Leucothrix mucor DSM 2157: one gene and its partner. The main gene of each other region encodes a partner of the protein of the gene in region 2 in a complex. Links are inferred from orthologs where the notes say so. Each region holds a gene or a part of one and is shown on either strand. Other genes may lie near its edges.

Region 1 (4,353 bases), 840 kb from region 2 along the record:
TGATCGAACCGCTAAGCGGTAAGCTCGTCTCATTAAGTGATTTTGCAGATAAGCCCTTATTGATCATGTTTACCTGCAATCACTGCCCGTTCGTGATTAACCTTCGGGAATCTTTCACAGAATTTGTGAAGCATTTTGAACAGAAGGGGTTGGCAGTGGTGGCGATTAATGCCAATGATGTAGAGCGTTTTCCCGATGACAGTCCGGAGAAAATGATTGAGGAAGTACAAGAGTACGGACTCACGTATCCTTATCTGTTTGATGAAACTCAAGCGGTCGCGAAAGCTTATCAAGCGGCATGTACGCCAGACTTCTTCCTGTTTGATGCTAATCATCACTTATATTATCGTGGGCAGTATGATGATTCACGCCCAGGTAATGGCATTAAAGCAAGTGGTGCGGATATGCGCTTTGCGGTTGAAAGCTTGCTGAATAAATTGCCTGCGCCAACTGAGCAAAAAGCCTCATTAGGTTGTGGCATAAAGTGGAAACCGGATAACGAACCCGGATACTAAACAATAGAACATTGGATAACGTGGAGGGGCAGAAAATCCACTTTATCCAAGTTTATTTGTTTTGCGAAACACGCAAACGTTATATTAATAATATAAAAACAATAACAACAAATATAAAGGTAGTCAGATGAAAGGCTCAACTCTATCCAAAGCAGCATTGTTTGCTGCACTCTCAATTACTCTGGTCGGTTGCGGTTCAGAGGAGGCGGCGGATGTCTCAAAAGTTAGTCAGGCCGAACACCAAGAGCCGGTAAAAACGGCTGCTGTTGAAGTGCAGGCGAAGCCTCGATCAGCCAAAGGCTTATCGATGTTCATGAAGCTACACAGTGAGTTTTGTGAGAAAACATTTACCTCTCGTGAAAGCCTGGTATCAGCGCTAGACAGCGATTCGCGCTTCCAGCCAGCCAAAGGCTTCATTGGCGTCTACGAGACGAAGGTAGACGGCATCAGTTACGCAGTATCGCCAGAAGTTGATGGTTGTACTACCGATGTACTGGTAAAAAATAGAAACACCGGTGAAATACTGTTTAGCTATGATCAGATGAATCAGGCATTACAGAAAGTTGGTTACCAAGAGATTGGCAAAGAGTCTGTACGAAAAGATATGGGCACTGATCAGCAGGAAGTCACCATTCTTGAGAAAACCTTTCTTTCTCCAGCGGGGGAGCAGACTAACCTGGATTTCCCATCTAATGGTCTGGATCGTTATTACATGACTCTATTCGTTAAGAAGTTTGAAGCACCGCTTCGTGAAGAGTCGATTAGCCTGAATAACTAATTCAGGCTTGCCTTAGGCAAACACAAATCGCAGACAACAAAAAGGCACCCTAAGGTGCCTTTTCTACAAGCAACGTAAGATGTAATTATCGTGCGTAACGCTTGTTGAACTTGTCTACCTGGCCTGCAGAAGTATTTACTGACTGCTTACCGGTGTAGAAAGGGTGTGATTCACTAGTGATATCCAGCTTAATAACTGGGTACTCGTTACCGTCTTCCCATGTGATCGTTTCTTTTGATGAAGCTGTAGAACGTGTCAGGAAAGTGAATCCGCTAGTCATGTCTTGAAACACAACTTCTCTGTAATCTGGGTGAATACCGGCCTTCATAGTGAAGATCCTCAAAAATTTGGTGAATAAATCTAAAGACGCGAAATTCTATCAGAGAGCGGCTTTTCATGCAAACTGCTTTTTTCGCTAAATATAGGGTAAATAAGGAAGTTTTAGCCTTTTTCCGGCTTTTTTCGGGCTCTTGGATGCGCCTTATCATACACCGATGCTAAGTGCTGATAATCAAGGTGTGTATAGATCTGGGTTGAGCTGATATCGCTGTGCCCTAAAAACTCCTGCACGGCTCTTAAATCACCGGATGACTGCAGCAAATGAGAGGCAAAACTATGTCGTAGCTTATGCGGATGAATACTCTGCGGAATGCCTTGCTTCTTTTGCCAGTGATTAATTCGCAATTGAATATTCCGGTGACCAATCCCCTTTCCTTGTTTGCTGGTAAATAGATCATTGCTTTGCTGGGCAGCATATTGCGCACGCATGTCTAACCAGTGCCTTAATGCGGTAATGGCATGGCTGCCGACTGGAACCTGACGCGCTTTGTTTCCTTTACCGACAACCATCACGCTCGCTTCATCCAGATTCACGCTGCCAATCTGCAAGCTGGCAAGTTCCGCAAGTCGTAGTCCGGAGGAATAGAACAGCTCCAAAATGGCCTTGTCGCGCACACTGATGAAGTCATCGCCCTGAATGTTCAGTAACTGGGTGACTTGTTCAATATCCAGCGTTTGAGGAAGGTGCTTAGTATCTTTGGGCGCACGAATGTCAATGGCTGGGTTGACGCTCTGCAACTTGTGCTTAATGCGGTAGTTGTAATAACTGCGTAGCGATGACAGTTTGCGTTGGATGGTCGAAGAGCTGATTCCTTGGCGATGTAGCTGGGTAATCCATTGCCGTACCTGATATTCCAACACAGCATCTAATACGACAGGTGTTTCCTGTTTTGCCAGCCATGCAGAAAACTGTAACAAATCCCGCTCATAGTTTTCTGAGGTATGCGGGGAGTAGCGACGCTCATAGCGAAGGTACTCCAGAAAATCCTGTAGTGGGTTCTCAGTGCTCAATGTGTTGTGCGATCGCTGTTGCGATTAGCTCACCGAGGAGACTTAAAAATACGGTGCCCATGCCTTTGTGAAAGCGTTCGGCTTCCAGGCTACCTAATGCCAGTAAGCCAATACTGTGATTGCCTTGCAATGGAATCAGCGCAACCGATTTGATCCGTGGACCATTTTCGCGAAACAGAAAATTTAGCTGGGTATCTTTGCAAGGGCCACAAACGGGTTTAAGCGTGCGGAACAGACCATCAAATTCTTTCATGATCGGATGGGATGTTTTTACGTGATGTAAGCCCGGTAAGTCGACTTCTGTACTGTCATGAAACAGTCGAAAAGCGACAAAGTCTGCGTTGAAATCATCGCGCAACACATCCTGCGTGGTGCTGAGTAATCCATCCAGGTTATCGGCCCGTAACAACTCCAATGTTAGGTGCTGCAAACGCTTCATGATTTGCTCATTGCTGCGTGCGGCACGAATCAACTCATCTAGCTGTTGTTCAAGGTGCTTATTTTTATCCCGTAATACGGTTGCCTGACGTTCCAACATGGACGTCGCACCGATAACTCCCTGACTAACTTTTAGCGATTCCAGCAAGTCGCTGTGGTCGATTAGAAAATCAGGGTGTTGTTGCAAATAGTCTCTGACAAGCTCGTCATTGAGTGTCGATGGAAGTACCGGTTGAGCCGAAGTATTCATATTGTTATGGTTCCATGGAATACGGTTGCGACAGGGCCTGTCATCATGACAGGGGTGTTTTCACCTGCCCAGTGAATCAGCAAATTGCCAGCCGGCAGTATAACAGTTACCGGAGTGTCTAATAAGCCTTGGAGACGGCCGGCCACGATTGCCGCACAAGCGCCGGTCCCGCAGGCCATGGTTTCCCCAGCGCCCCGCTCATAGACTCTCAGGCGCACTTGATTGCGGTCGATAATCTGCATAAACCCAGCATTCACTTGCTGCGGAAACAGTGGCATTTCCTGAAAAGCTTGGCCAATCTCCGTAACTGAAGCAGTAGCCACATCATCAACTAACATTACGGCGTGCGGATTACCCATTGAGACGGCGGCAAAGGAAATATCCTGATCGGCAAGCCGTGCTTGATAAGTCGTCTGCTGGCTGTCTTGGTTCAGGGGAATCTTCGCAGGCTCCAGTATCGGTAAGCCCATATCAACGGTAACTTGCCTATCACTTTCCAGCTTAAGCACAATCCGGCCACCGGCTGTGAGCACCGGAATTTCTGTTTTATCAGTTAAGCCCTGATCGACTACAAAGCGGGCAAAGCAACGCGCACCATTACCGCATTGCTCTACTTCGCCACCGTCCGCATTAAAAATTCGGTAGCGAAAATCACAATCTGCAACAGGAGAAGGCTCAACCATAAGCAACTGATCGCAGCCAATACCCAAATGGCGATCTGCAATTTGGCGAACCATTTCAGTACTAAGTGTAACGGGATGAGTAACAGCATTGATCACAACAAAGTCATTACCAAGGCCGTGCATTTTTGTAAATTCGAGTTGCATAGAAAGTGCCATAAGCCGCAGCAACGGCTATCTAAAAAGGGTTACGAAATTTGGTTCTATTATGCCATTAATTGGCGATAATCAATTATATATAGCATGATATAGAGTGTTTGGTATTAACGGCAACCCGAATTCATCATTACTGGCGAGCCTGTTTTTTACCGATGTGGTGATAAATATAAGATTTTACTAATG
Region 2 (5,652 bases):
ATAATATGTTTGAAAATTTAAGTGAACGGCTCTCCCATACGGTCAAAAAGTTACGTGGTCAAGCGCGACTAACTGACGAAAATATTAAGGATACGCTGCGCGAAGTGCGGATGGCGCTACTGGAAGCGGATGTCGCGTTACCCGTTGTACGGGATTTCGTCGCCAGAGTTAAAGAGCGCGCAGTTGGGCAGGAAGTGCTTTCTAGTTTGTCTCCTGGTCAGGTCTTAATCAAGATCGTTAATGACGAACTGGTTGAGACAATGGGGCAGGCGAACGAGTCGCTTGATCTAAGAGCGCAGCCACCTGCCGTTATTTTGATGGCGGGTTTGCAGGGGGCGGGTAAAACGACAACGGCAGGTAAGCTGGCAAAGCTACTGAAAGTTCGAGAGAAAAAGACGGTTGCTGTGGTGAGTTGTGACGTTTACCGTCCTGCGGCAATCAAGCAGTTAGAAACATTGGCCACGCAAGTGGAAGCGGTGTTTATTCCTAGTGATGTTGGTCAGTCGCCGGTTGATATTGCGAATAACGCATTGGCTGAAGCAAAACGTCAGCACATTGATGTTCTGATTGTCGATACAGCTGGTCGTTTGCATATCGATGCAGAGATGATGCAAGAGATTCAAGCGATTCACCGTGCGGTAGCACCGGTTGAGACTTTGTTCGTTGTTGACAGTATGACCGGTCAGGATGCGGCGAATACCGCTAAAGCATTCGGTGATGCATTGCCGCTAACGGGTGTCGTTCTGACTAAAGCAGATGGTGATGCGCGCGGTGGTGCGGCATTGTCAGTACGCCAAATCACTGGCAAGCCGATTAAGTTTATCGGAATGGGCGAGAAGATTGATGCGCTTGAGCCTTTCCACCCTGATCGTATTGCATCACGAATTTTGGGTATGGGTGATGTGCTGTCGCTGGTTGAAGAGGCGCAGCGTAATGTTGACCATAAGCAAGCTCAACAATTGGCTCGCAAGCTCAATAAAGGCAAAGGTTTTGACCTTGAAGATCTGCGCAATCAAATGCTGCAAATGGAAAAAATGGGCGGCATGAGTGGTTTGATCGACAAGCTACCCGGGGTTAATGGAAAGATGGCGGCAGTCGTTAATGATGAAAAGACGACGAAGCAAGTTAAGCAAATGGTCGGCATTATTAACTCAATGACACCTCAGGAGCGTCGCTTTCCGGATTTGATTAAAGGCTCACGCAAGCGTCGTATCGCAGTGGGTTCTGGTTTGCAGATTCAGGACGTGAATCGTTTGCTGAAGCAGCATAAGCAGATGAGCAAGATGATGAAGAAATTCTCTGGCGGCGGTCTGAAGAAAATGATGCGTGGAATGCAGGGTCAGCTACCGCCAGGTATGGGTGGTGGCGGTGGCTTCCCCGGAATGTAAGCTTTAGAAGGTGCTAGTGTACTGCACTGAGTAGCTCGTGCGGCCGAAGTTAGCTTTCAGGCGTTGGCCTTTGCCATACTTGAAACTAACTAGGCTGCCGAGTATTTCTTTTGCTTGATTGAGTCGCTTGGTGACGTTATCCGTTTTTTTGGCTGGTGCGCTAAACGTTTCAGAAGGTAAGCCACTCTTTTTAGCAACCGTGCTACTTTCTAATGATAGTTGTAGTGGGGCGGCGGAGCTGGACTCATTTGCATTCGCATGTGCACTTAATATTGTGATTGTTAGTGCTGCAGCTGCAAGTATTTTAATTGTATGCATAAGATCCTCGGGGGTAATCTAGGTCGTACGTATTGTTATTATTATTTTTGCCTGATGACACTCTGGGGGAGAATACAGGTTTAAATATATTGATTAATGGTAATATTACGGTTTATTTAAGTTATGTGACAATGCTGTCACGATTGGTTCAAGGATTCTAGTTCAAATTGTATAAACGGTATCCTGAGTTATTCGTGGCGCTTTTCAAAAAAATATTTAAATTACTCTTTTATTCTGCGTGGATTGGAGTACAATTCCGCGTTTCCTTTTCTGACAGGATGCTTTGTGCTGTCCTGACATCTGACTGAAGATATAAAGTATGGTTACAATTCGCATGGCAAGAGGCGGTTCTAAGAAGCGCCCGTTTTATCACATCGTAGTAACAGATTCTCGCAAGCCACGTGACAGTGGTTACATTGAGCGTCTGGGTTATTTTAATCCTGTGGCTCGTGGTCAGGAAGTAAGACTGCACCTGGAACAAGAGCGTGTTGCGCATTGGATTGGTTTAGGCGCACAGCCTAGCGATCGTGTTGCTACACTGCTGAAAGACGCTGCTAAAGCTGCAGTTGCTGCATAATTGACGACTGAAAGACATTAACGAATGACAGTTGATAAAGAAGCTGAGCTTGTTGAGCTGGGGAGCATTAACGGCGTCTTTGGTGTTCAGGGTTGGGTAAAAGTGTTTTCACACACCTCGCCAAGGATCCAGATTACGGATTACCGTCGATGGGTACTCAAACATCATGGTCAGGAAACTGAATGTAAGGTGCTTCGTGGCCGGGTTCAGGGTAAATCAATTGTTGCACAATTAGATGTTATTGCTGATCGCAACCAGGCTGAGGCTATGGTTGGTGCAGTTATCTATGTGCATCGTGATCAGCTGGAAGTGCTGGCCGAAGGCGAGTATTACTGGTCCCAGTTAGTTGGCTTGAAGGTTTATACCGTTGATAATGTTGACTTGGGCGTAGTGGATTGGCTTTTCGAAACAGGTAATAACGATGTAATGGTTGTTGCTGGTGAGAGAGAACGCTTTATTCCTTATGTCAAAGGTGATTTTGTCAAAGAAGTAGACTTGGAAGCCGGAAAGATAGTTGTCGACTGGGATCCGGACTTTTAGCGCATGCATTTCTCTGTAATCACGCTGTTTCCCGAAATGGTGGAGTCAGTTGTGAACGGAGGCGTTGTCGGTAGGGCATCAAAACGAGGTCTGATGAATATGACCTGTATTAATCCCCGTGATTATGCAGAAGATGTTCACAGAACGGTAGATGATAGGCCCTATGGTGGCGGACCTGGTATGGTGATGCGGCCGGATTGTTTATTAAGAGCAATTCGTGATGAGAGAAATAAGTTTGGCGACTGTAAAGTGATTTACATGACCCCGCAAGGAAGGCCTTTGCAGCAGTCAATGCTGGAAGGGTTAGCAAAAGTAGATAATGTTATTCTGCTTTGTGGTCGTTATGAAGGGATTGATGAGCGTGTTATTACGCTTGAAGTGGATGAAGAGTGGTCAGTTGGTGATTACGTTCTGAGTGGTGGTGAATTAGCTGCGATGATCGTCATTGATGGCACGACTCGGTTGTTGCCTGAGGTGCTTGGGCATACCGAATCTGCAGTGCAGGACTCATTTAGCGATGGGATACTGGATCACCCTCATTACACTAGGCCCGAAAAAATTGAAGACCTCGAGGTGCCAGAGGTTTTGTTGAGTGGAAACCATAAGCTTATTGAGCAATGGAGACGCCAGCAGGCACTAGGCCGCACACAATTGCGACGACCTGCGTTATTGCAGGAAAAAGAATTGAGCGGGCAGGATAAACAACTGCTCGATGATTTTATGAAAGAAATAAAGACTTCAGAGGTTAAGTCATGAGTATCATTATTCAACAGCTCGAAACTGAGCAAATGAACAAAGAAATCCCACAGTTTGGCCCTGGAGATACTGTTGTCGTTCAGGTAAAAGTGCGTGAAGGCGATCGTGAGCGTCTGCAGGCATTTGAAGGTGTGGTTATTGCTAAGCGCAACCGTGGTTTGAATTCATCATTCACAGTTCGCAAGATCTCTTATGGTGAAGGTGTGGAGCGTGTATTCCAGACTTACAGCAGCCAGATCGGTGATATTTCAGTAAAGCGTAGCGGTGACGTTCGTCGTGCTAAGCTGTACTACCTGCGTGGACGTACCGGTAAGTCTGCCAGAATCAAAGAAAAAGTATAAGCAAATACCATTATTGGTTAGTTTGCCAAAAGCCAGCATCTTCGGATGCTGGCTTTTTTTTTGCCTGTAATTTGGGTAGGTCTTCAGTGCATAAAATCACGTACAGCAAAGATTAAGTTGGGGTGCTGTATAAGATAGATAAAATTATAATAATAAACAGGTTGCCAAGGTATTTTGACGTTCCTAGAAGACTATTCGCTGATATTGCTCGTTGCCGTCATTGTTGTGATAGCTGCTGCCTGTGCTGTGTATTGGTATAAGCGTCGGCTTGGTGACTCTAAAGGTTTGGTAATTCAGCCGGAATCATTGGGGGTTAAAGAGGAGATTCTGAAGATCGTCCCATTTCCCGTGGTGCTGTTGTCTGGTCAATATACCGTTATTTACCTTAACCCTGCTGCTGAAAGCTTGTTTGATACGCCATTAAGACGGAATCTTGGGCGGCAAGCGGGTGGTTTATTTCAGCTGCTTAATACGCAAACAAAAGTTGAGATAAAAAATTACCTTAATTATCGAAACACCAATGGTGCGGCAAATCATTCACAGATTGTAAGCTGTATTGTTCGTTATCAGTCGGCAATCAATGCTTGGATGAATGTAACGGTTTCGGTTGTCGAAGACAGTCGCGACCCGATGCAGTCTACCTACGCTTTATTTTTCGATGATATCTCCGCCACTCGTGCAGTTGAGTCTCAGTTAAGCTACATGGAGCGCCATGATGCGCAAACAGGTCTGCTGAATCGTCGTGCATTTGAGTCCATCCTGAAAGCATCGATTGATGATTCGAGAAAGCACGGCTCAAGTCATGTGTTTATGACGGTGAGTATCGATCAGTTTAAGACTATCAATGACACCGTTGGCTATGCTGCAGGTGATTCGCTAATTAATAAATTTGTCGGAGTACTTAAGCAGACTGTATCAGGCGAAGGTGAAACTATTGGTGGTCGGTTGGCTAGTAATGATTTCGGGATACTGTTCAGGGAAAGTACCTTGTTTTCTGCGGCAAATAGAATGAAAGCGATCCGTGATGAAATCGCTGACTTTCAGTTTACCTGGAACACCCGGGTCTTTCCGGTCACCTTGAGTGGTGGCTTCGTAGTCATTAAGAAAGAGACCAGTTCATCGGCCCGTGTGTTGACTGAGGCGGACATTGCCTGCCGTACGGCCAGAAATCACGGCGGAAACCGAGTCATTGCTTACCGTGCTGAAAGCGCTGAAATGCGCCAAGAGCAAAGCAATATGGAAGGTGTCTGGAATCTTAAGAAGGCCTTTAAAGAAAATAGTTTCCGTTTATTTGCTCAACCAATCCATCCATTACATGAAGATAAATTCGATCAGCCATTTCACCATTATGAGCTGCTGATTAGAATGACAGGTGAGGATGGTAAATTTATTCCACCTGATGAATTTATTCCGGTTGCTGAATACTACTCTATGATGCCTGAGTTAGATCGCTGGGTTGTTTCGGAGGCGCTGCGTCAGCTATCGCAGGTAGAGTTTAAGAATTCACGACCTGTATTTGCGATAAACCTCTCCGGTCAAAGTTTGGATGAGTCGAGCTTCCTCGACTACGTGCTGGAGGAGTTGGAAAAAACCGGCGTAGATCCTAGAATGGTCTGCTTTGAGATTACCGAAGCTGTTGCAGTTAGTGATATTACTTTGGCAACGCGCTTTATTAGTACGCTTAAAAATATGGGTGCTAGCTTCTCCTTGGATGATTTTGGAACGGGTGTGA

The links. The genes of interacting proteins can lie anywhere in the genome.
Region 1: rplS (region 2) and LEUMU_RS0117725 share a complex: the UniProt entries of both Escherichia coli proteins name them as parts of the 50S ribosomal subunit. The link is inferred for Leucothrix mucor DSM 2157 from one-to-one orthologs.

What each region holds. Positions count from the first base shown.
Region 1 is NZ_ATTE01000001.1:3,889,235-3,893,587, reverse strand. What follows is about bases 1-2,733. They hold LEUMU_RS0117725 (type B 50S ribosomal protein L31), read right to left. Parts: upstream 1,622-2,733; coding sequence 1,379-1,621; downstream 1-1,378. Other genes in these bases: LEUMU_RS0117715 (DUF484 family protein), read right to left, coding at 2,633-2,733; xerC (tyrosine recombinase XerC), read right to left, coding at 1,735-2,643; LEUMU_RS0117730 (hypothetical protein), read left to right, coding at 643-1,293; LEUMU_RS0117735 (thioredoxin family protein), read left to right, coding at 1-515. Outside these bases: more of LEUMU_RS0117715, read right to left, coding at 2,734-3,331; dapF (diaminopimelate epimerase), read right to left, coding at 3,328-4,158.
Region 2 is NZ_ATTE01000001.1:4,729,362-4,735,013, forward strand. What follows is about bases 2,255-5,247. They hold rplS (50S ribosomal protein L19), read left to right. Parts: upstream 2,255-3,575; coding sequence 3,576-3,920; downstream 3,921-5,247. Other genes in these bases: rpsP (30S ribosomal protein S16), read left to right, coding at 2,255-2,283; rimM (ribosome maturation factor RimM), read left to right, coding at 2,308-2,823; trmD (tRNA (guanosine(37)-N1)-methyltransferase TrmD), read left to right, coding at 2,827-3,579; LEUMU_RS27290 (sensor domain-containing protein), read left to right, coding at 4,095-5,247. In the rest of the region: ffh (signal recognition particle protein), read left to right, coding at 6-1,388; LEUMU_RS0121645 (hypothetical protein), read right to left, coding at 1,392-1,706; more of rpsP, read left to right, coding at 2,026-2,254; more of LEUMU_RS27290, read left to right, coding at 5,248-5,652. UniProt on the Escherichia coli protein: This protein is located at the 30S-50S ribosomal subunit interface and may play a role in the structure and function of the aminoacyl-tRNA binding site.